3 regions of the Halioglobus maricola genome follow, and region 3 is predicted to be linked to each of the others. Evidence: predicted binding sites of a transcription regulator. Region 3 holds the regulator's gene; each other region holds the start of a gene.
The links. Region 3 encodes PhoB, which activates phosphate uptake and scavenging genes when phosphate is short. Its sites were predicted from a motif close to TGTCATAAANNTGTAACA; they were not measured.
Positions count from the first base shown of each region.

Region 1: hexR (transcriptional regulator HexR) is a predicted target of PhoB. The motif match lies at 1,649-1,666, and genes of this name have one in related genera.
Region 2: EY643_RS00285 (TIGR00153 family protein) is a predicted target of PhoB. The motif match lies at 4,702-4,719, and genes of this name have one in related genera.

Region 1 is NZ_CP036422.1:2,946,415-2,954,186, reverse strand. Features, by position in the region: gene EY643_RS13475 (PQQ-dependent sugar dehydrogenase) at 1-704, opposite strand, end outside; gene hexR (transcriptional regulator HexR) at 780-1,622, opposite strand; gene eda (bifunctional 4-hydroxy-2-oxoglutarate aldolase/2-dehydro-3-deoxy-phosphogluconate aldolase) at 1,749-2,366, shown strand; gene EY643_RS13460 (glyceraldehyde 3-phosphate dehydrogenase NAD-binding domain-containing protein) at 2,387-3,409, shown strand; gene gap (type I glyceraldehyde-3-phosphate dehydrogenase) at 3,409-4,407, shown strand; gene ppc (phosphoenolpyruvate carboxylase) at 4,420-7,044, shown strand; gene EY643_RS13445 (lipid-binding SYLF domain-containing protein) at 7,114-7,689, shown strand; gene EY643_RS13440 (WS/DGAT/MGAT family O-acyltransferase) at 7,758-7,772, opposite strand, start outside.
Region 2 is NZ_CP036422.1:60,754-68,525, reverse strand. Features, by position in the region: gene glnE (bifunctional [glutamate--ammonia ligase]-adenylyl-L-tyrosine phosphorylase/[glutamate--ammonia-ligase] adenylyltransferase) at 1-2,772, opposite strand, end outside; gene tfpB (type IV pilus assembly ATPase TfpB) at 2,788-4,563, opposite strand; gene EY643_RS00285 (TIGR00153 family protein) at 4,783-5,463, shown strand; gene EY643_RS00280 (inorganic phosphate transporter) at 5,496-6,776, shown strand; gene argE (acetylornithine deacetylase) at 6,866-7,772, shown strand, end outside.
Region 3 is NZ_CP036422.1:2,331,835-2,339,606, reverse strand. Features, by position in the region: gene EY643_RS10605 (2-oxoacid:ferredoxin oxidoreductase subunit beta) at 1-339, shown strand, start outside; gene phoB (phosphate regulon transcriptional regulator PhoB) at 493-1,194, shown strand; gene phoR (phosphate regulon sensor histidine kinase PhoR) at 1,213-2,481, shown strand; gene phoU (phosphate signaling complex protein PhoU) at 2,500-3,219, shown strand; gene EY643_RS10585 (GFA family protein) at 3,261-3,599, shown strand; gene EY643_RS10580 (substrate-binding domain-containing protein) at 3,758-4,900, shown strand; gene pstC (phosphate ABC transporter permease subunit PstC) at 4,977-6,365, shown strand; gene pstA (phosphate ABC transporter permease PstA) at 6,358-7,644, shown strand.

The DNA.
Region 1 (7,772 bases), 610 kb from region 3:
AGCTCGTCGTCCCAGGGCGACCAGTCGAAGCCGACGCTGTTGCGCAGGCCGGTGGCAAAAATCTCTCCGTCGCTGCCGTCGGGGGCAAAGCGCATGATTGTTGCTCGTCGGGGGTCTTTTTCTTCACAGATATTGCAGGTGGATCCCTGAGCCAGATAGAGCATATCGTCCGGGCCGAAGCGCAGTGTTTTACTCCAGTGATTGCCGTCCCCGGTCAGGCCGGTAATGACGGGCTCGTAGTGATCGCGAGTGATGCCGGCGGCGTGGTCAAACCGAATTCTGCCAACCTGCTCACGCTCGGCGATGTAGAGCCAGTCGCCGGAGAAGTCTATGCCCTGCGGCCGATCGAGTTCACTGATGATCGTGCGTCGGCCATCGCTGTAACCATCGCCGTCACTGTCCCGCTGCAGCAGAATGATATCCCCTGCGTGTGGCCTGCTTACTAGCAGGTCCCCGCTTCGGGTAAAACGCATGAAGCGTGCCTTGGGCAGATCGTTAGCGAAAATCTGGACCGAAAATCCAGGCGGTAGGCGGTAGTGTTGTTGGGCGGATTCAGCGTCAATGCTCGCACCGGGGCGACCGGTCATAACATTGAGAATCATCGGCAAACTGTAGCTACTGATATTGCCACTGAGTAACAGGCCTGCCAAGGCAATTGCCAGCAGCCCTACAAGCGTTGCCAGACCAGCGAAAATTTTCTTCAAGAGATCTCTTCCTCGCGATGGAGCATATTCATGATAGTAGCTCCCATCGGCCCTGCTTGCGAGGCTGGTTTTGCCCTACACCGGATTGCGGGTGCTGCGAAGATTGTCTTTCACCGCCGCCAGGTGTTCCCCGAATGCGTCGCCAAGGCGCAGGGCGAGGCAGGTCGCCAGCACATCGACGATCACGAGTTGGGCAATACGCGAGCTCATGGGCGTGTAGAGGTCGGTGTCTTCACCGCTGGCAACCCCGAGCACAAGGTCGCACGCATCAGCGAGGGGCGAGTTTGGCGCCGTGAGCGCCAGCACCCGGGTGCCGTTCAGTCGAGCGAGTTGGGCCAGCTCTACCATGGCAGTGGTGCGGCCAGTGTAGGAGATGCACACAAGACAGTCCTCACTGGTCATGCCGGTGGCCAGCATGCGCTGGTTGATGATGTCAGTGTGGGCTGAAACAGGTACCGGAAAACGCAGCCACTTGTGTTGGGCATCCAGTGCCACCGAGGCGGAGGCCCCCAGGCCGCACAGAGCGATCGAGCGGGCGTTGGCGAGGGCATCTACCGCTAGATGCAGGGATTCCAGATCGAGGTGTTGCTGGGCATTGGCGAGGCTGGCAAGGGTGTGTTCGAACACTTTCGCGACGACCTGACCTGCCGAGTCGTCGGTGTCGATGTCCTGGGTAATGCGTGGCTGGCGGCGCGCCAGCTCGCCCGCCAGGGCAATCTTGAAATCCGGGAAGCCCTTGTAGCCCAGCCCTGTGCAAAAGCGATTGACCGTGGGTTCACTCACATCGGCCAGTCCGGCTAGTGCGGCGGTGCTCATTGAGACGATCGCTTCAGGGTCTGCGGTGACGCAGGCGGCGAGTTTGTGGGCGGATTTGCTGCGCTTTACCCGGGGGTCGGCAAGATCTGCCAGTAAAGTCATGTGAAATCCTCTCTGTTTCTCTAAAATGTAATAAAAATACATCAGGATGGCAACTATAGCTTGTTAAATCGCAACTTTGCGTCTAAAGTTTCGCAAATGTAATAAAATTACAGTCGAGAGAGAGCGATGCTGGAACAAAAATTAGCTGCAAGCCGGGTTCTCCCGGTGGTCACCGCGCGCGATGTGGACTCCACAGTAGCGTTGGCGAGAGCCCTTGAAAAGGGTGGTATGACCGCCATTGAGATCACTCTGCGCACGCCTGCCGCGCTGGATGCCATCGTAGCCGTGCGGGAAGAGCTTCCCGGGCTTCTGGTGGCGGCCGGCACTGTAAATACGCCGGAGGAGGTCGCGCGAGTCGTGGACGCTGGCGTTGAGCTCGCGCTGAGTCCCGGTGCGACGCCCGCACTATTGCAGGCTGCTGCCGACGCGCCGCTGGATTTTGTTCCCGGCGTGGCCAGTTCGTCCGACATCATGCAGGCTCAGGCTCACGGTTTTGAGCTGCTCAAGCTGTTTCCCGCAGTGACCCTGGGTGGCAAGGGTATGTTGAAGGCCCTGGGCGGCCCTTTCCCCGATGTGAAATTCTGCCCCACCGGTGGGCTAAACCCGGACAACTTTCGCGACTTCCTCGCACTCCCCAACGTGGTTTGTTGCGGTGGGTCATGGATGGTGGCTTCCAGCCTGGTCGACAATGGTCGCTGGGATGAAATTGAGACACTGGCCCGCGAGGCCATGTCAGAACAGTAATTGGAAACAGGAGAGATACGATGACACAGCGCAAGCCCATTCGTGTGGGCATCATGGGCTTCGGCCAGACGGGCCGCCAGATCTATCAACTGGCAGCGGCCAGTGACGATGTAGAAGTGGTGGCAATTGCGGATATCGGCAAGCCCGAAATTCTTCACTACCTGTTGTGCTCAGAAGGCTCCGATCCTGCACAGCATCGCCTCGATGGGAATTTCCTGGCCAATGATCGCTTCCGCGCTCGCCTGATGGAAATTGATAGCCCGGCGGAAATGCCCTGGGATATTTTTGGCGTTGATATCGTTATTGATTCCACCGGCAAGTACCGCAACCGCAACTACATGGAAGACCATCTGGGCAATGGCGCGCCTCGAGTGCTTTTGCGCACCTTGCCCACCGATCATATCGATCGGATCGTGATTTCCGGTATCAACGAGGCGAGTGCGAGCGTTTCGGATCGCATGATCTCAGCTGGCAGTGCCACGACCAGTGCACTTGCCCTCTTGCTCGATAGCCTTTCAGGCAGCTTCGAAATTGAGTGCGGCAGCATGACAACTGTCCACGCTTTCACTTCGGATCAGGCGCTGCAGGACTACGCCGGATCAGACTTCCGTCGCAGCCGCTCCGCCGCCAAGAATATTATCCCCAATAGCCACGAGGCTTCACTTTGGCTGGGCAAGGTACTGCCCCAGTTTGAAGGCAAGATTCTCACCTCAGCGCTCAATGTGCCGGTTCAGGAAGGTTGCCTGCTGGATGTCAATCTGGTGATGAAAGACGATTCGGTGGATGCCGAGGCGATCAATAACGCCATGCGCGCGGCCGCGGCTGCCAAGCCCGGCATCATCGGAGCAGTGGAGGACCCCATTGTTTCCTCTGACGTAATCGGCAGTTCGCTGTCCTTGCTTTACGACACGAAGGGCACAATCAAGGCCGGTCACAATACGATCAAGACGCTGAGCTGGTATGAAAATCTGGGGCACGCCGCCCGCCTGCTGGACGTGGTCAGGCTCTACTCGTCATTGGATGCACAGAAGGAGGCCGCGTAATGAGAGTTGCAATTAACGGTTTTGGCCGTATTGGTCGCTCGGTTTTCCGCATTCTGGAAAACGTTGAAGGCGTTGATGTTGTCGCTATCAACGACTTGTTTGATAACGACGCGCTGCGCTATTTGCTCAGCTACGACACAGTCATGGGCCCTTTTGGTAAAAACTTGACGCTTGAAGGCGATGAGTTTGTCACCGACAAGGGGCGGGTAAAGTTGCTGAAGGAACGTTCACCGGCCAATCTGCCCTGGGCCGAGCTGGGCATCGATGCGGTGGTTGAAGCTACCGGTGTGTTCCGCGCGCGCGAGCAACTTGAGCAGCACCTGACAGCCGGCGCGGGCCGTGTTGTATTGACTGTGCCCGCCAAGGATCCGGTTGATTATACGGTCGTGCTCGGAGTGAATGATGATGGTCTTAAGCCAGAACACCGTATCATCTCCAATGCCAGCTGCACGACCAATTGCCTGGCGCCTATGGCGCGGGTACTCGATGATGCGTTCGGTATTGAGGAGGGGGTGATCAATACCGTTCACGCCTACACCAATGACCAGCGCCTGGCCGATGTTCCCCACTCTGATTGGCGTCGCAGCCGGGCAGCCGCGGAGAACATTATTCCAACATCCACCGGCGCTGCCAAAGCGGTGGGCGAGGTGTTGCCGCAACTGCAGGGCAAGCTGCACGGCATAGCTGCCAGGGTTCCCGTTCCCGACGGTTCGGTTGTGGATCTGTTCGTGAAACTGGGTAAGTCGGTCACGGTTGATGATGTTAACGCAGCGGTGCGTGAAGCCTCGGAGTCCGATCGCCTTAAGGGCATCCTGCAATACAGCGAAACACCGATTGTGTCTTCTGACATTATCGGCAATTCACACTCATCTATTTACGATGCCGGTTTCAGTGGTGTGACCGCTGATCGCTATGTGCGGGTTCTGAACTGGTATGACAACGAATGGGGCTACTCCTCCCGGGTCTGTGACCTGCTGGGACGGATCGGTAGCTGGTAACAGGGGTAGAAAGTGGAAGCAGATTACGCGAGCCTGCGAGGCAATGTCAGCCTGCTGGGCAGGATTCTTGGTGATACGGTAGCAGACGCAGAGGGCGATGATTTTCTCGCGCTGATCGAGCGCATTCGCACACTGTCCCGCGGTGCGCGAGACGGAGAAGCGGGGGATCGGCAAGCGTTGCTGGAGCAGCTGCGAAGCCTCGATAGTGAGCAGCTGGTGCCTGTGGCACGGACGTTCGCCCAGTTTCTAAACCTGGCGAATATTGCCGACCAGCAGCATATGATTTCACGTGGCATGGATCCTATGCTGTCGGCGTCACGCAATCTCGACAGCAATCTGCGTGAACTTGCGGCGGAGGGTGCATCGCCTGATGAGATCGCCGCTGCAATTGCCGATCTTAAAATCGATCTTGTGCTCACTGCGCATCCTACCGAGATTACCCGTCGCACCCTGATCCACAAGCACGGCGAAATTGGTCGCTGTCTCAGCCAGCTCGAGCTTGGTGGCCTTGCCGAACGAGAACGGGAGCAACTGGAAGTTCGCCTGCGCGAACTGATAGCGCAGATCTGGTACGGCGATGATTTTCGCACCGAGCGCCCCAGCCCGGTCGATGAGGCCAAGTGGGGCTTCGCTGTTGTTGAGGAGTCTCTGTGGTGGGCAGTGCCTGAATTCCTGCGCCGACTGGATAGTGCGCTGCAGGAACACGGAGGCCGCGAGCTACCGTTGGATGCAGCGCCCGTCACCTTTACCTCCTGGATGGGCGGCGACCGCGATGGCAACCCGAATGTTACAGCGACGGTTACTCGCGAGGTGCTGCTGCTCAGCCGCTGGCAGGCAACTGAGCTGTACCTTGGTGATCTGACCCGCCTGATCGAAGAGCTCTCGATGACCCGCTGTAATGATGCTCTGCGAGAACTGGCCAATGGCGCCCATGAACCCTACCGGGAAGTGGTACGTTTGTTGCGCACATTGCTGCGCAGGACCCGGGATCATATCGAAGCACAGTTGCAAGGCGAGCTACCGCCGGAAGGCGAAATTCTTACCGATGTCGACCAATTGTGGAATCCGCTCAACGCCTGTTACCAGTCGCTGCTGGATTGCGACATGGATATTATCGCGCGTGGAACCCTGTTGGATGTCATGCGTCGAGTGCGTTGTTTCGGTGTGCATCTTGTCCGTCACGATGTGCGACAGGACAGCGCTCGTCACACTGAAGTGCTTTCGGAGCTCACAACCTACCTCGGGCTGGGCGATTACGCCGACTGGGACGAGGAGGCACGTCAGGCCTTTCTATTGCGTGAGCTCAGTAGCCGTCGGCCCCTGATTCCGCGCAATTGGCAGCCCAGCGCTGATGCCCAGGAAGTGCTGGATACCTGTGCGGTCGTGGCTGAACAGCCGCAGCAGGCGCTCGGTGCCTATGTAATTTCTATGGCTCGCCAGGCCTCCGATATTCTCGCCGTGCATCTCCTTCTACAGGACGCAGGGGTAGCCTATCCGCTACCTGTCGCACCTCTGTTTGAGACCCTGGACGATCTCTCGCGGGCTCGTCAGGTGGTGACGACATTGCTGGAGCAGAGCTGGTATCGCGGCCATATCGGCGGCCAGATGATGGTCATGATTGGCTACTCGGACTCGGCCAAGGATGCCGGTGTACTGGCGGCTTCCTGGGCTCAGTATCGCGCCCAGGAAGAGCTGCTTGAGGTCTGCAATTCCAACGCTGTCAGCCTGACCCTGTTCCACGGCCGAGGTGGTACTATCGGTCGCGGTGGTGCTCCGGCGCGCCAGGCTTTGTTGTCCCAACCCCCAGGCTCATTGCGCAACGGTCTGCGCGTCACCGAACAGGGCGAGATGATTCGTACCAAACTCGGCTGGACATCGCTGGCAGTAAAGACCTTGGCACTCTACACAGTGGCCATCTGCCGGGCTAATTTGAAGAACCCTCCGGCGCCGAACGACCGTTGGCGCGAGATGATGGATACGCTCTCCATGCACTCCTGCGATGCCTATCGCGCCGTGATCCGAGAGGAACCGGAATTTGTACCTTACTTCCGCCATGCGACGCCTGAGCAGGAACTGGCCAAGCTGCCGCTTGGATCCCGGCCCGCCCGGCGCAAGAGTGGGGGTGGAATCGAGAGCCTGCGTGCTATTCCCTGGATTTTTGCCTGGTCGCAGAATCGATTGATGTTGCCGGCATGGCTGGGAGCAGGCAAGGCCCTGGCGATGGCAATCGAGGATGGCCAGAGTGATCTCCTGCATGAGATGGCCGACAACTGGCCGTTTTTTGCGGCCCGCCTGTCCATGCTGGAGATGGTGTTTGCCAAGAGCGAGCCCGGGCTTTCCGCCTTCTACGATGAGCGCCTGGTGCCCGATGAGCTCAAGTCGATTGGTGAGGGGCTGCGTGCCCAACTGGCCAGCGACACCGAGACAATCCTGGAACTGACCGGCGCAGAGGCGCCTATGAGTGACCAGAGCTGGGAAGCTGAGTCCCTCCGGCTGCGCAATATCTACACCGATCCGCTGAATTTCCTGCAGGCGGAGCTATTGCGCCGCAATCGAGAGGAAACTCGTCCGGAACTGGAGCGCGCAATTATGGTCACAATTGCAGGTATCGCAGCGGGAATGCGCAATACGGGTTGATATCCTTGACCCGAGCGCGTCTGCTGCTGAAAATAGCTGCTGCATTGCATTCACTCGAGGAAAACATCCATGCCACACATTATCCGCTCCATTGCCCTGCTCATTGTATTCGCGTTAGCGGGGCAGGGTGCCTGGGCACAGGACAAGTACGCCAAGACACTGGGGGCGTTTCAAGGCGCTGATGGCACCGCGCCCTATTTCAACAGCGCTTACGGCTATGCCCTGTTCCCGACTATTGGCAAGGGCGGTATCGGGATCGGTGGCGCCCATGGCGGCGGCCAGGTTTATGTCGGCGGTCGTCATGTCGGCAACACGACCATGACTCAGTTGACTATGGGTTTCCAGTTGGGTGGCCAGGCGTTCAGCCAGGTGATCTTCTTTGAAGACCAGCGCGCGTTCCGTGAGTTCACCACCGGTAATTTCGAATTCAGCGCTCAGGCGACTGCGGTAGCGTTGACCGCCGGTGTCTCGGCCGAAGCGAGTACTGGCGGTGGTTTGGCAGCGGGCGCTTCCGGTGGCCAGAACGATGCGTCGACTTACCATGCCGGATACCGCAAGGGCATGGCGATCTTTACGATCGCCAAGGGTGGCCTGATGTATGAAGCGGCATTGGGTGGCCAGAAGTTCACTTACACGCCCTTGTAAGTTTTTCTCTTCTGTAAAAAGCCCGGCGTAACTGCCGGGCTTTTTTGTGGGTGATGAAGAAGCGCTATCTAGCTGGCCAGTTT
Region 2 (7,772 bases), 2.0 Mb from region 3:
GCGCTGCTGCAGGGCCAGCTGATGAGAACGGCCGCGATACTGCAGATAGGCTTCGGTCAACGCCGCGCTGTCTTCACTGCTAAACAAGCCTTCCCGACCCAGGACCTCGAGTATGCGCACATTGTCCGGCCAGGTAGCGAGATCCGGATGCTGAGCAGCCCATGCCAACACCGCGTACTGAACCATAAACTCAATATCGACTATCCCGCCGCTTCCCTGCTTAAGGTGAAATTCACCTTCGAGTTCAGAGGGCAGCAAATGGTCGCGCATTTTGCGTCGCATCTTCACCACCTCCACCCCCAGCTCCGCGGCATCGCGCGGCAAACACAGGATTTCCCGCCGGACCATATCCACTTTGGCTGCCGCCTCCGGGTCACCGGCAACAAATCGCGCCCGCACCAGGGCCTGGTGCTCCCAGGTCCACGCACTGTTCTTCTGATATTTGGCAAAGGCATCCACGCTCGGGACCAGCGAGCCTGAATTGCCGTCCGGGCGCAGGCGCATATCCACCTCGTAGAGCTGTCCCAGCGACATACGCGTCTCCAGAATATGAATAATTCGCTGGCCAAGACGTGTGTAGAACACCGCATTGTCAATGTTGCGTTCACCACTGGTACTGCCCTGGCGAGCCGCGTCACAGACGAATACGAGGTCGAGATCAGATCCGTAACCAAGCTCCAGTCCACCCAACTTACCGTAGCCGTAGATAGCGAAACCGTAGCCATCACTCTCCCGCTTCGGCTCACCGTACTTGTGGCTCAAGTCAGCCCAGGCAACCGCAATCACATGCTCGAGAATCACCTCGGCTATCCAGGTCAGGTTGTCGCTCACCTTCATCACCGGCAGCCTGCCAGACAACTCACTCGCGGCAACGCGCAACACCTGGGCGGCCTTGAAATAGCGCAGTGCATTCATCTGCGCTTCAAGATCATCGGCGTTCAGACGCGCCACCTGCTGCTGCAACTGGTTCTGCAGTTCGTCCTTATCGGGTGCGTTGTAAAGACTGGCGCGATCGAGGAACTCATCCAGCAGCACAGGCTGCTTCGCCATTTGCTCTGCGATCCAGGGGCTCGCTCCACAGAGGACCGCCAACTCTCGTAATGCCGGCGGGTTTTCCAGTAGCAGCGCCAGATAGGCCGACCGCCGCACCACGGATACCACCAACGGCAACACGCGCGTAAGCGCCAGATCTGGATCGTCGGTATCCGCACAGCAACGTATCAACTGGGGCATGAACACATCGAGGCGCTCGCGCCCTTCCGCCTGTGCGGCACTGACTCGCTTGGACGACCAGAATTCGCCCAGGGCACCCAGCGTAGCGTCGAGCTGGCGGTAGCCAAGCTCGGCCAGCGCGGCTTCGTTGAGATCTTCTCCCCAGAGACCATCATCGGATTCGGTCGAAGGCTGTTCATCCTCGGGAACGGCAATCAGGGCGTTAAAATGGCGCGACACGGTCGCGCGCTGCTCGTCCAGTGCCTGAAGATAAGTTTCCCAGCGCTCGAAACCCATGATTTCTGCCATGGCAATGCGTGCCATCTCGTCGCCTGGAAGCTCCTGGGTCTGCTTGTCCTGATATCCCTGTATCGCGTGCTCGCTGTCGCGGAGGAACAGGTAGGCGGTGCGCAACTCCTCCACTGCTTCAGCGGGCAAGCACCCCAACTCCACGCACTCCTGCAATACGATCAGCAACTCCCGCTGTTGCAGTGCCAGATCGCGGCCGCCGCGAATCAACTGAAAACACTGCGCGATAAACTCTACTTCACGAATACCGCCGTGCCCGAGTTTTACATTGCCCTGCAAGCCCCGTCGGCGCACCTCGGCACTGATCATCTGCTTCATGCTGCGCAAACTCTCGATCACACCGAAGTCGATGTAGCGTCTGAAAACAAATGGCCGCAGTGCCTTCATCAATTCATCTGCACGCGCCGGATCGCCGGTAACCGGGCGGGCCTTAATCAAGGCGTAACGCTCCCAATCTCGCCCCTGATCCTGGTAGTACTCCTCCAGGGCATTAAAGTTATGAACCAGGGCTCCGCTGTCACCATAAGGCCTCAGGCGCATGTCTACCCTGAATACAAAGCCTTCCGGGGTGGTCTGATCCAGCGCAGTAATCACCGCCTGACCCACCTTTATGAAAAACTCTTCGTTACTGAGGTTTCGCGTCTCTCCATCTGTAACGCCAGCTTCGGGAAAGGCAAATATGAGATCGATGTCGGAAGAAACATTTAGTTCACGCGCACCGAGCTTGCCCATGGCCAGAACAATCATGGTCTGGTGTTCGCCACTGGTGCGGCCTATCGGTTTGCCGAAACGCTGCTCAAGCGCCGCCTGAGTGTGAACCAGGGCCTCGGCAATACAGGCCTCGGCAAGCAGCGAAGTATCGCGCACCGTTTCCAGGGTGTCCGCAGTTCTACTGAAATCGCGCCAGACGATGCGCAGCATATGGCGCTGACGATAAAGTCGCAGCGCCGGGCCCAGCTCCGCCTCTCCTGTCAGGTTCGCGCTGAGCTCCTCTCGAAAGGAGTCTTCAGGCAAGCTTCGCGCAAGGAATTGAGAATCCAGCAGCGCGAGTAGCAGGGCCGGTTTGCGCCGTGAGAGATCGGCAACAAAGGGGCTGCATGCCAGGACCCTCGGCAACTGATCGGCCAGCTCGCCAATCATTGCATATTCACGCAGACCGCTGGCGGTCGTCTCATCCGCCCGGTCCAGAATCAGCTCCCAGGCCTTTTCCGCTTGTCTTGCCAGTACTTCGGGCAAATTGCTAAGTTTCATAAGATCCCGTTCAGATCAGGCGTCCAATACAGGGGCGACCCGCATGACTTCTTCAATTGTCGTCTCGCCACGGGCAACGCGGGTAGCACCCGAGAGGCGCAGTGTTCGCATACCCTCTTCCATGGCGCTTTTGCGAATATTGACCGTCTCCAATTGCGAGTGAATCTGTTCCTGCACCCTCGGTGTGTTCACCAGTACTTCGTAAATGCCCTTGCGCCCAATATAACCGGTGTCGCGACAGGCTTTGCATCCAACGGGACGTGCGACCTGCTCCGGTGGCTCAACCGACCACGGGCTTGTGAGCTCACGCCAGGCATCCGGGTCCAGCGGTTCCATGGTTTTGCAGGTGGGGCATAAAATTCGCACTAACCGTTGAGACATGATGCCCCTGACCGTGGCCTTGACCAGATAGGCGGGCACGCCCAATTCCAGCAGCCGCGAAATCGAGCTGGGTGAATCATTGGTATGCAGTGTCGAGAGCACCAGGTGGCCTGTAAGCGCAGCTTGCACTGCCATATTTGCTGTCTCCAGATCGCGGATCTCACCGACCATGATGATGTCGGGGTCCTGCCGCATCAGCGCGCGCACACCGGAGGAGAAATCCAGATCAATACCGTGGTTTACCTGCATCTGGTTAAAGGCGTCTTCAACCATCTCGATAGGGTCTTCAATCGTGCAGACATTCACCTCGCTGGTGGCGAGCTGACGAAGCGTTGAGTAGAGTGTGGTCGTCTTGCCCGACCCTGTGGGCCCTGTAACCAATACAATCCCGTTGCCCGAATCAGTCATATGGTGCCAGCGCGCCAGGTCATCCTCGGCCAGACCGAGCTGCTCGAAACTTTTCTGCAACACATCCGGATCAAAAATCCGCATCACCAATTTTTCACCGAATGCGGTTGGAAGCGTCGCCAGACGCAGCTCCACTTCATTGCCTTCAGGCGAGCGAGTTTTGAGCCGGCCATCCTGGGGACGACGCTTTTCAGCAACATCCATACGACCGAGTATCTTGATCCGGCTGGTCACCGCGGCACAGACCTGATGCGGCAAATCGTAGACGTTGTGCAACACCCCATCGATGCGGAAGCGAACGTCACCCTGCTCCCGACGCGGCTCAATATGAATATCACTGGCGCGCTGCTCGAACGCATACTGCAGCAGCCAGTCAACCACGTTGACGATATGCTGATCGTTAGCATCAGGCTCTTTCATCGAGCCCAGTTCCAGCATTTGTTCAAGATTGGTAGTGATGGCGCGATTTTCAGAGCGATCCGTTTTCTTTGCACTGCGCACTGAGCCAGCCATGTTGTAGAACTCTACGGTGTGCCGAGCGATCGCCCTCGGGTCAGCCAGGACACGACGAATGGGCTTGCGCAACACATGTTCCAGATTCCCTTCCCAGGCTTTGATCCAGGGTTCGGCAGAGGCGATGACCACCTCGTCGTCATTGACCTCTACCGCCAATATGCGGTGGCGCTCAGCAAAGGCCTGCGACATGACATCGGCTATTTCGCCAACATTGATTTTCAGGGGATCGATATCGTAAACAGCCTGCCCGGTGCGAGTGGCAAGAAAGGCCAAGAGCGCATCCATATCAAGTGAGCGTTCCGGATTAGCCGCATCGGTTAGCTTCTGGTCGGCCAGGTAGATAAGCGGATGCACCTTAACCAGGGCATTGCTCGCGACGCGCTTGAGATCGGCATCGGCGAGGCGGCCTTCCCGGCATAAATCCTGGGCCAGCGTGGTGAGATTCAGGCGCTGCTCGGCAAACAATCCTCCGTTGTCCATGGCCATAGTTTCGTGTTCCCTTGGGCGTAACCGGAGTGAAGCAATTCGCTCTTCCGGAAGCAATTATCGACTGCCCGGTATGCTAGCACAGGGACCCCTGTTGGGGGTCGCCGGATCCAGCTGTGCGGGCCCTCGCCAGAGAAATATGAACTTTTTATGACAAGCTCTCTTGTTCCTCCTATACTGCCGAAAAAATAGACACCCCCCGCGCTACGGAGTCAAAATATGGCCAGCCGAAACCCTTTGGGCAGTCTCTTTGGCCGATCACCGATCGGCCCTATTCAGCTGCACATGAAGGTGGCGACCGAAGCCGCCGAGCATCTCCCCGAATTACTCCAGGCTACGGCCGATGAGGACTGGGGCCGGGCCAAAGAGATCCACAAGGCAATCAGCGCGGACGAAAGCGCCGCCGACAAGCTCAAACGCGACGTCCGGCGTCATTTGCCCAAGAGCCTGTTCCTGCCAGTACCCCGCTCCGACCTGTTACAGCTGGTCAGCATTCAGGACCAGGTCGCCAATACCGCTCAAGATTTCGCGAGCGTAGTGATGGGCCGCGACCTGCGCTTCCCAGACAAACTGTTCCCCGCCGTTTTAGAGCTTGCCAGCACCAGCGTATGCTGCTGCCAGCACGCGCTGAAAGCTATTCAGGAACTGGATGAACTGCTTGAGGTTGGCTTTTCGGGGCGCGAGGTCAAGCGCGTCGAGGCCATGCTGAAAGAACTGGACAAGCTGGAACGTAAAACCGACAAGCAACAGTTCTCCCTGCGCCGTAAGCTCTACAAAATGGAGAGCGAATTAGCCCCGGTAGATGTCATGTTTTACTACCGCGCCATGGGCCTGCTTGGCGAACTGGCAGACATCGCTGAAAAGGTAGGCGACCGCCTGCAGATCCTGCTCGCCAAATAATCCGCACAAAATAATAGATTAGGTAAACCGCAATGGAAATTATCGCTCAGTACGGCAGTGTCTTTCTGATTATGGCCTGCCTGTTCGGCTTCTTCATGGCCTGGGGCATCGGTGCCAATGACGTGGCCAACGCCATGGGCACATCGGTGGGTTCCCGCGCCCTGACCATCAAGCAGGCCATCCTGATCGCCATGGTCTTCGAGTTTCTGGGGGCCTATCTGGCCGGTGGCGAGGTAACCTCTACCATTCGCAAAGGCATCATCGATGCCGAGGTCATGGCCGACAACCCTGAGCTAATGGTCTACGGCATGATGTCGGCCCTGCTGGCAGCGGGTACCTGGCTGTTGATCGCCAGCATCAAGGGCTGGCCGGTATCCACGACCCACTCTATCGTCGGTGCGATCGTCGGCTTTGCCTCCGTCGGTATTTCCATGGAAGCTATTCACTGGGGCAAGGTAGGCAGCATCGTTGCCTCCTGGGTAGTCTCGCCCGTATTGGCAGGGACAATGTCCTTTGCCCTGTTTATGAGTGTGAAAAAACTCATCCTGGACACCGACGACCCCTTCAACCGGGCCAAAAAGTTCATCCCCATCTACATGTGGATGGTGGGCTTTATGATCTCCATGGTCACGCTGCTCAAGGGCCTCAAACATGTGGGCCTGGAGTTCGACCTGGGCCTGGGCAGCAAATTCGCCAATGCCTTGCCCATCTCGGTTGTAGTCGGCCTGCTGGTCGCGGGTTTCGGCGCGATGCTGCTCAAGAACATCAAGGACGATCATGACGAGGAAAACCGTTTCGGGAACGTCGAGCGCGTGTTCGCCATCCTGATGGTCTTCACCGCCTGCTCCATGGCATTCGCTCACGGTTCCAACGATGTAGCCAACGCCGTCGGACCTCTCGCAGCTATATCCAGTACCGTTCAGTCGGGCGGCGAAATCGCAGCCAAGTCTGCCATGCCCTGGTGGATCCTGTTGGTGGGTGCCGCAGGTATTGTCGTGGGCCTGGCAACCTACGGCTGGCGCGTGATCACCACGGTTGGCCGCAAGATCACCGAGCTCACACCCAGCCGCGGCTTCGCTGCCGAATTGGGTGCCGCTGCTACCGTGGTCCTGGCCTCCGCAACCGGCCTGCCCATTTCGACGACCCACACGCTGGTAGGTGCGGTGCTAGGCGTGGGCTTCGCCCGTGGGATCGCCGCCCTGAACCTGCGAGTGATCGGCACCATCTTCATGTCATGGATCATCACCCTGCCTGCCGGCGCCGGCCTGGCTATCCTGTTCTTCTTCCTGTTCAAGGGAATCTTTAGCCCCTGAGGCGAGATTAACGCTGCTGAAGCGGCTCTCAGAGGCTACACTCTGATGAGTCGGCTTCAGCCGCTATAACTCTGTCACCAGGACTCTTCATGCCCGCCAACGAAAAACTTATCCTCGAACAACTCGGGCAACTGATCCAACTCCCCTCCGTCAGCTCTACCGACCCCAGTTGGGACCAGGGCAATCGCAAAGTCATCGATCTGCTCGCCACCTGGCTGGAGAGCATGGGCTTTGCCACCGAGATCCAGGAGATCGTCGCCGACGGAAGCAAGGCCAACCTGATTGCAACCCGCGGCACCGGCCCTGGCGGTCTGGTTCTGGCGGGCCACACCGACACCGTTCCCTTTGACGAGGGCCGCTGGAAAAGCAACCCGCTGGCGCTCGACGAACGTGACGGGCGTATCTATGGTCTCGGCAGCACCGACATGAAGGGCTTCTTCCCCATGGCCATCGCAGCCGCGGCAAGCTTCGCAGACGTGGACCTGCAGCAGCCGCTTATCCTGCTCGCCACCGCAGACGAAGAGAGCTCCATGAACGGCGCCCGCGCCCTCGCTGCGGCCGGCAAGCCCAAGGCGCGCGCCGCCATCATCGGGGAACCGACATCACTGGTCCCCGTGCGCATGCACAAAGGCATCATGATGGAAGCGGTGCATGTGAAAGGCCAGGCAGGCCACTCGTCAAACCCCAATCTGGGCAATAACGCCCTGGACAGCATGCATCAGGTCATGGCGGAATTGATGAGCTTTCGCAGCACTCTCGGCGAGCGCTATAGCAACCCACATTTCGAAGTGGCCTTCCCCACCCTTAACCTCGGCCACATCCACGGCGGTGACAGCCCGAACCGCATCTGCGGCCAGAGCGAGCTGCACTTCGACCTGCGCATGACACCCGCCGGCTGCAACAGCACAGTCCGCGAGGAAATTCGCGAACGCTTAACGGAGATCGGGACGCGCCGGAATATCGATATCGAGATGCGCTCTTTGATCCAGGACGTTT
Region 3 (7,772 bases):
GCTACCGGTACCGTGGATTTTGTACCCATGCAGAAGGAGATCACCACGGACTATGAGCCAGGCTCCAGTCACGAGGTGACGCTGCACGATGGCTCTTCAATTCACTTGTACAAGATGAGCGAAAATCTGGATCCATTTGATCGTACGTCCGCGCTGATGAATATGGAAAATCACCGTACCGCCGGGGATATTCTCACCGGTTTGATATACATGGACAAGGATTCTCGCGATCTGCACGATGTGCTGGAAACTTCCAGGCGTCCATTGAATACGCTGGATACCGAGGATCTGTGTCCCGGGAATCAGATGCTAAAGAATATCAACGCCAGCCTTCGCTGATACGCCCTGTCTCCGCCCGTGTTCCCAGCCGGTATACGGGCGGCAATCACTAAAATCACGCCCGCCACACAATTCTTTGGCTGATTGTAACTTTGTTGTCATAATTCCATCATCTAATACCTCCATTCGGAAGAATGAGGGAATACTACTGTCATGACTGAACGTACTGTTCTGGTGGTCGACGACGAATTCGCAATACGAGATATGTTGCGGATGGCTTTGGAAATTGCTGAGTTTCGGTGTTTGGAGGCGTCCAATATACAGGATGCCTACGCCATTACCGTGGATGAGCGACCAGATATTATTCTGCTCGACTGGATGCTGCCAGGTGGCAGTGGGCTGGAATTACTGCGTCGTCTTAAAAGAGACGATACCTTCCGTGAAGTGCCAGTGATCATGCTTACCGCAAAAACCACGGAAGATAATGTCATTCAGGGTCTGGACGTGGGCGCAGACGACTATATCACCAAGCCCTTTGCTCCCCGCGAGCTGATCGCTCGCATCAAGGCGCTGTTACGCCGTACAGTGGGCGGTGAAGACAACGCTCGAATGGAAGTTAATGGCCTGGTATTGGACGGTGAGAGCCGGCGCGTATTCGTGGGTGAGCACGCCATCGATATGGGGCCCACTGAATTCAAATTATTGCAGTTCTTTATGTCGCATCCGGAACGCGCTTATACTCGGGGTCAGTTGCTCGATCAGGTGTGGGGCGCGAACGTCTATGTCGAGGAACGCACTGTAGACGTCCATATCCGTCGCCTGAGGAAGGCGCTGCAGGGTGTCGAGGCTGACCACAGTAACCTGATTCAGACGGTACGCGGTACCGGCTATCGATTTTCTTCTCGCTGCATATAGGAGGCACTACCGAAATCCATGGAGTGGTTGGCGTCGGTATTTCGGCTGATAGGAACGGTGTTGCTCGCTGCGTTGGCGGGCTTCTATTTCGGTAATCCGCTGGCATGGGCTTTGGTGGCAGCTGTATTGCTGTTGGTTTTCTGGTCACTTCAGCTGTGGCGTCTGCGCAAGTGGCTGGCTGACAGCTCTGGCTCCCCTCCGGACCTGTTTGGCGTGTGGGGAGATATCGTCGCCAATATCTACAAGCGTCAGCGGAAGGCTATCGCGACCGAGGAACGCTTGCAGTCGACAGTCGACTACTTACTGGATTCATTTGCAGCAATGCGCGATGGCGTGGTCATCCTCGAAGGGCAGGGGGCTCTGCGCTGGTGTAACGAGGCGGCGCAGAGGCTGCTTGCACTGCGTTATCCAGACGACATCGGTCAGGCGATTTCCAATATTGTGCGAGTGCCTGAATTCGCGGAATACTTGTCCACGGCCGATTATAGTGTGCCCCTGGTATTTGAGACGACCGGCGAGATCAAGCATCACCTGCAACTGGTAGTCACCCAATTTGCCGAGGGCGATACCTTGCTCTTCGTGCGGGATGTTACCGACGTTGTGCGGACGGAGAGCATACGCCGTGATTTCGTCGGCAATGTCTCCCATGAATTACGTACGCCGCTGACCGTGATAAGTGGTTATCTGGGTACGTTTATGGCGGACCCGGACAGCTTGCCCGCCCCCTATGTCAGGGCGATTGAGCAGATGGCGGGGCAGGCTGCGCGAATGGAGAACCTGCTCAAGGATTTGCTGTGGCTTTCGCGTATTGAAAGTACTGAACGTCAGGATAAGGACGACAAGGTAGATATTGCAGCTCTGCTGGACGAACTGAAGGAAGAGGTCGCGAACACCCATCCGGGCAATCCGCTACAATTGGATATCCAATGTCGAACCAAGATTCCGGGCGACTATCGAGAGCTGTATAGCGCAGTCTCAAACCTTGTTTTCAATGCGTTCAAGTACAGCAGTGAGGGCGAACCGGTCGTTGCTTCGTGGCGAGAAGACGGCGATGTTGCCCGGCTTGATATTGTAGACACGGGCATAGGCATAGACGCGAGCCACTTTAATCGCCTGACCGAACGTTTTTACCGCGTGGACGACAGTCGGTCCTCGGCGACAGGCGGTACAGGCCTGGGCCTCGCCATCGTCAAACACGTGGCGGCCGCCCATGGCGCACATCTTGAAATTGACAGTAAGCTGGGGAAGGGGAGTACGTTCTCTCTGGTTTTCCCAGAACAAAACTAGAACCCTGAGGAACAGGACATGCTGAAGCAGGACGATTACAAACAGCACATATCAGAGAAATTCAACACCGAGCTTGAGGCTATCAAGAACCATCTGCTGGAAATGGGTGGGAAGGTTGAGCAGCAGTTGAGCGAGGCGGTAGAGGCTTTGGTTGCGCGTGACACCGGTGAAGCTGAGTCTATCGTTAACCGTGACCATGAGGTCAATCAGATGGAACTCGCCATTGATGATGAATGCGCCACCATCCTGGCTCGGCGCCAACCCGCCGCCAGTGATCTACGGCTTGTCGTGGCGGTGATGAAGGTCAATACCGATATTGAGCGTATTGGTGACGAAGCGGCCAAGATTGCTCGTCAGGCGATTCGACTCGCTGAGGAAAATGTCTCCCCGACCAACTATGTTGAGATCCGGCATATTGGCAGCCATGTGGGTGCCATGCTGCGAAAATCGCTGGATGCTTTCGCTCGTCTGGACCTCGAACTGGCAGTGGAGGTTGTGAAAGAAGACAGCAAAGTCGACAAGGAATACGACAGTGCAATGCGTAGCCTGGTGACCTTCATGATGGAAGATCCACGAGATATTGGCGCCATCCTCAACGAAATGTGGGCGCTTCGTAGCTTGGAGAGAATCGGCGATCACGCTGCGAATATTGCCGAGCATATCGTTTACCTGGTGCGCGGCCAGGATGTACGACACCGTAGCCTTGAGGACTTTATAGAACAGGTCGGTGACATTTGATATATCGAGGCAGTTGCCATTGCCAGGCGGTGCGTTTTCAGGTGGAAGCGCCTGAGAGCGTAGAAGTCGAGCGTTGCAACTGCTCGATCTGCCGCAAAGCTGGTTTTCTGCACCTGATAGTGCCGCTGTCCAGGTTCCAGCTACTCGCGGGTGAGGAGGCGATCACCACCTACACTTTCAACACCGGCGTGGCCAGGCACACCTTCTGCAAAATCTGTGGGGTAAAACCTTTCTATACGCCTCGCTCCAATCCTGATGGCATCGACATTAATGTCAACTGCCTCGATGAATTGCCCCCGGAGTTGAGCATTGTCGATTTTGATGGTCAGAACTGGGAGGAGAATGCGCACGCACTGGCCCATAAAAGCATGGATGAATGACGCATTAGTGCCCTCCCTTCAGCCTGGCATTCATTATAAGTCGATATAAAACAATAGCTTACCACTGTAATATTCCCGTAACATTTCCGCCATAGACTGCTCCCAAATCTGGAGTTCTACTCGAGCCAGGTATCCAAGCCTCAGGGAGTTCTAAGCAAGTGAAGAAGCAAATTTTAGCGGTAGTCACAGCAGCAATGACCATTGCCTCAGTTTCAAATGTGCAGGCGCAAGGTCGTGACAATGTCAGCATCGTGGGTTCTTCCACGGTGTATCCCTTCGCCACTGTAGTGGCCGAGCGTTTTGGTCGGTCAACCGACTTCAAGACGCCTAAAATCGAATCGACCGGTTCCGGCGGCGGGCTCAAGCTGTTCTGCAAAGGCGTTGGCTCCAACACACCTGACATCACCAATGCGTCTCGCCGGATCAAGAAAAGCGAGTACGATGATTGCCAGAACAACGGCGTAACCGACATTCTTGAAGTGCTGGTGGGTTATGACGGTATCGCCATCGCCAATAGTCGCAAGGCGCAGATGATGGAGCTCAGCCTGAAGGACCTCTATCTGGCGCTGGCCAAGGATGTTCCCGGCGCTGACGGCAAGCTGATTCCTAACCCCTACAAGACCTGGAAAGACGTGAATCCTGCGCTGCCTGCTGTGAATATCGAGGTGCTGGGCCCTCCACCGACCTCCGGTACTCGCGATGCGTTTGCTGAGCTCGCTCTGGGCGGCGGCGCTCAGGCTATCGCAGCACTGAAAGAACTGCGCGGCATTAGTTCAGGCGACGCAGGAGCACTCAAGGCAGCCATTGCGTCTCTGGGTATTCCCGCTGGCGTTTATGATGCTTACGTCGAGAAAAAGGGCAAGGCGCCCAGTGGTAAAGACATCTTCAAGACAGTTGCTTACGCTGTGCGCGAAGACGGCGCGTATATCGAAGCTGGTGAAAATGACAACCTGATCGTGCAGAAGCTCGAAGCTAATCCCAGCGCACTGGGTATCTTTGGTTTTAGTTTCCTCGAAGAGAACGGTGACAAGGTCCAGGGCTCAGTCGTGGACGGTGTAACACCCTCGTTCGACACCATTGCCGATGGCGACTACCCGGTCTCTCGCCCATTGTATTTCTATGTGAAGGCGGCCCACGTTGGCAAGATCCCCGGCATTCAGGAATATGCCGCTGAGTTCGCCTCCAACAAGGCAATGGGCGAAGACGGTTACCTTCCGGAGCGAGGCCTCATCCCGCTAGGTGATGAAGAGCTGGAGCAGGTGCAGAAGGACGTGGCGGAGCTCAAACTCCTCGAAATGTAACGAGGGTTTCCGCCAATAATGCTGTAAACTCATGCGCCGCTTTTAAGCGGCGCATCTTATTTTTTACGGGCCCGTAATGCAGACATCTACTGTTTTTCTCACCCTGCTAGCACTCTGCCTTGTCAGTTTTTTCGTCGGCCGCCAGCGTTCTCGTATGGTTGCCAGCGCTGCCGGTGGCATGCAGGTGCTTCACTCTCTCCCCAAGCACTACGGTTATATGACCGCCCTGTGGGCAGGCCTCCCTGCGCTGCTGGTTCTGGTGACCTGGGTCGGGGTGGAAGGGTCAGTCATCCGCGGGATAGTGGTCTCCGAGTTCCCCGTTGAAATTCTCCGTTTGAGCGACAGCGAAATAGGGCTCTACTACAACCAGTTGGTGAGTTTTGCCATCAGTGGTGGCGATGCCAGCTTATTGGATCCGGCCCAGGTCGCGGGAGCTGAGCAATACAGCGCATTGGTTAGCCAGAGCGGCAATCTGAAGCTACTGTTGGTGAGTGTAGTGGCTATTCTCGGCGGAGCACTCACGGTTATTCGCATCACCCCGGTGTTGCGCGCGCGGAATTCGGTAGAATCCATCTTCACATGGATATTGTTCGCATGCTCTTCCATAGCGGTGTTGACGACGCTGGGTATTGTTCTGTCCGTGCTTTTCGAAGCCGTCCGATTTTTCCAGACAATCCCGGTACAGGACTTCCTCTTCGGGTTGCAGTGGAGCCCGCAGATGGCCATCCGCCTCGATCAAGTGGGCGCTTCAGGATCCTTCGGTTTCGTGCCGTTGCTGGTAGGTACGCTGTTGATATCGGCAGTCGCAATGGTGATTGCGGTCCCCGTGGGCCTGATGTCGGCGATCTACCTTTCAGAGTACGCGAGTCGTCGATTTCGTGCAGTTACCAAGCCGGTTCTTGAAATCCTCGCGGGTGTACCCACCGTGGTATACGGCTTTTTTGCCGCGCTCACCGTGGCTCCTTTCATTCGTAACTTCGGCGAGAGCCTGGGGCTTACGGTCGCGTCTGAGAGCGCGCTCGCCGCTGGTCTGGTGATGGGAATTATGATTATTCCTTTCGTCATGTCCTTGTCTGACGACATTATCAATGCCGTTCCGGACAGCATGCGAGAAGCATCGCTGGGTATGGGTGCGACCATGAACGAAACGATTCGCAAAGTGCTTTTGCCAGCCGCGCTACCCGGTATAGTCGGCGGAATTCTGTTGGCGGTGTCCCGTGCTATTGGTGAAACAATGATCGTGGTGATGGCGGCGGGTTTGTCGGCCAAACTTACGATAAATCCTCTGGAAGCGGTGACGACGATTACGGTACAGATCGTAACGCTACTGGTAGGAGATCAGGAGTTTGATAGCCCGAAGACGCTGGCAGCTTTTGCACTTGGTCTCGTGCTGTTTTTTGTAACCCTTTTGTTAAACGTCGTCGCGCTCTATGTTGTGCGCCGCTATAGAGAGCAATATGAGTAAGGGAAGCTTCAAGAACACAGAGCTTATCGAAGCGTCGCTGAAGAAACGCTACGCGAAAGAGAAACGCTTTCAGTGGTATGGGCGCCTGGCGGTGATGTTGGGTTTCGTATTTCTGTTTATTCTCTTGTTCGATATCGTGAGTAAGGGAACGCCTGCTTTTACCCAGAAGTATCTGCTGGTGCCAGTGCATTTCGACGCTGAGGTCATTGATGTCAGCAGTAGCTCCACTGCACAAGAGCTGAGGGCAGGCGACTATGCCGGGCTTGCCAAGAAATCCATGCGTGAATTGTTTCCGGAAGTGAGCGGGCGCAAGGAAAAACGCCAGCTCTATCGCTTGCTTAGCCTGGGGGCTGAATACCAGTTGCAGGATATGGTGATGGCCGAACCATCCCTGCTGGGAGAAAGCCGGGAAGTATGGTTGCTGGCCCATTCACAGGCAGCCAGTTACCTGAAGGGGCAGGTCACGCGGGATGTTCCAGAGGAAGAGCGCCGGGTCAAGGACCTCCATATGGACTGGCTCGATAGCCTGCAACAAGACGACCGGACCGAGACCCGTTTCAACTGGATGTTCTTTACCGAGGGTGATTCGCGCGAGCCGGAACTGGCGGGTATTCGCGCCGCCTTGCACGGTTCGTTTTTCACGTTGATAGTCACTTTTTTGTTGGCGTTTCCGATCGGGGTATTTGCCGCGGTCTATCTGGAAGAATTTGCACCGCGTAATCGCATTACCGACCTGATTGAGATCAACATCAATAACCTGGCTGCGGTGCCCTCTATTGTCTTCGGATTACTCGGCCTCGCGGTGTTTATCAATTTTTTCGAACTGCCCAGATCCGCCCCGCTGGTCGGTGGTATTGTGCTCTCGCTGATGACCTTGCCGACGATCATTATTACCTCTCGCGCAGCTATACAGGCAGTGTCCCCCTCGATACGTGAGGCGGCAATGGGAGTAGGCGCGTCAAAGCTGCAAACGGTATTTCACCATGTGCTGCCGGTGGCCATGCCAGGCATTCTGACTGGCTCGATTATTGGGATGGCTCAGGCGCTGGGTGAATCTGCTCCACTACTTATGATCGGTATGGTTGCGTTCATTATGGACGTCCCGGGTGGGGTAACCGACCCGTCCACCGTATTACCTGTGCAGGTCTTCCTGTGGGCTGACAGCCCCGAGCGCGGGTTCACCGAAAAGACATCTGCGGCGATCATGGTGTTGATGGGCTTTCTTATTGTTATGAATGCGTTCGCGATATATTTGCGCAAGCGCTTCGAACTCAAATAGAGACACGAATTTAAGATGGAAGGGTCTGACAAAATGACTGCAATTCCCGTAGCCAGAGAAGTGAAAGAGGGCGCCGATGCGCCGGGGCTGGATATACATCAGCACAGCGATGTGTCTGGTTACGAGAC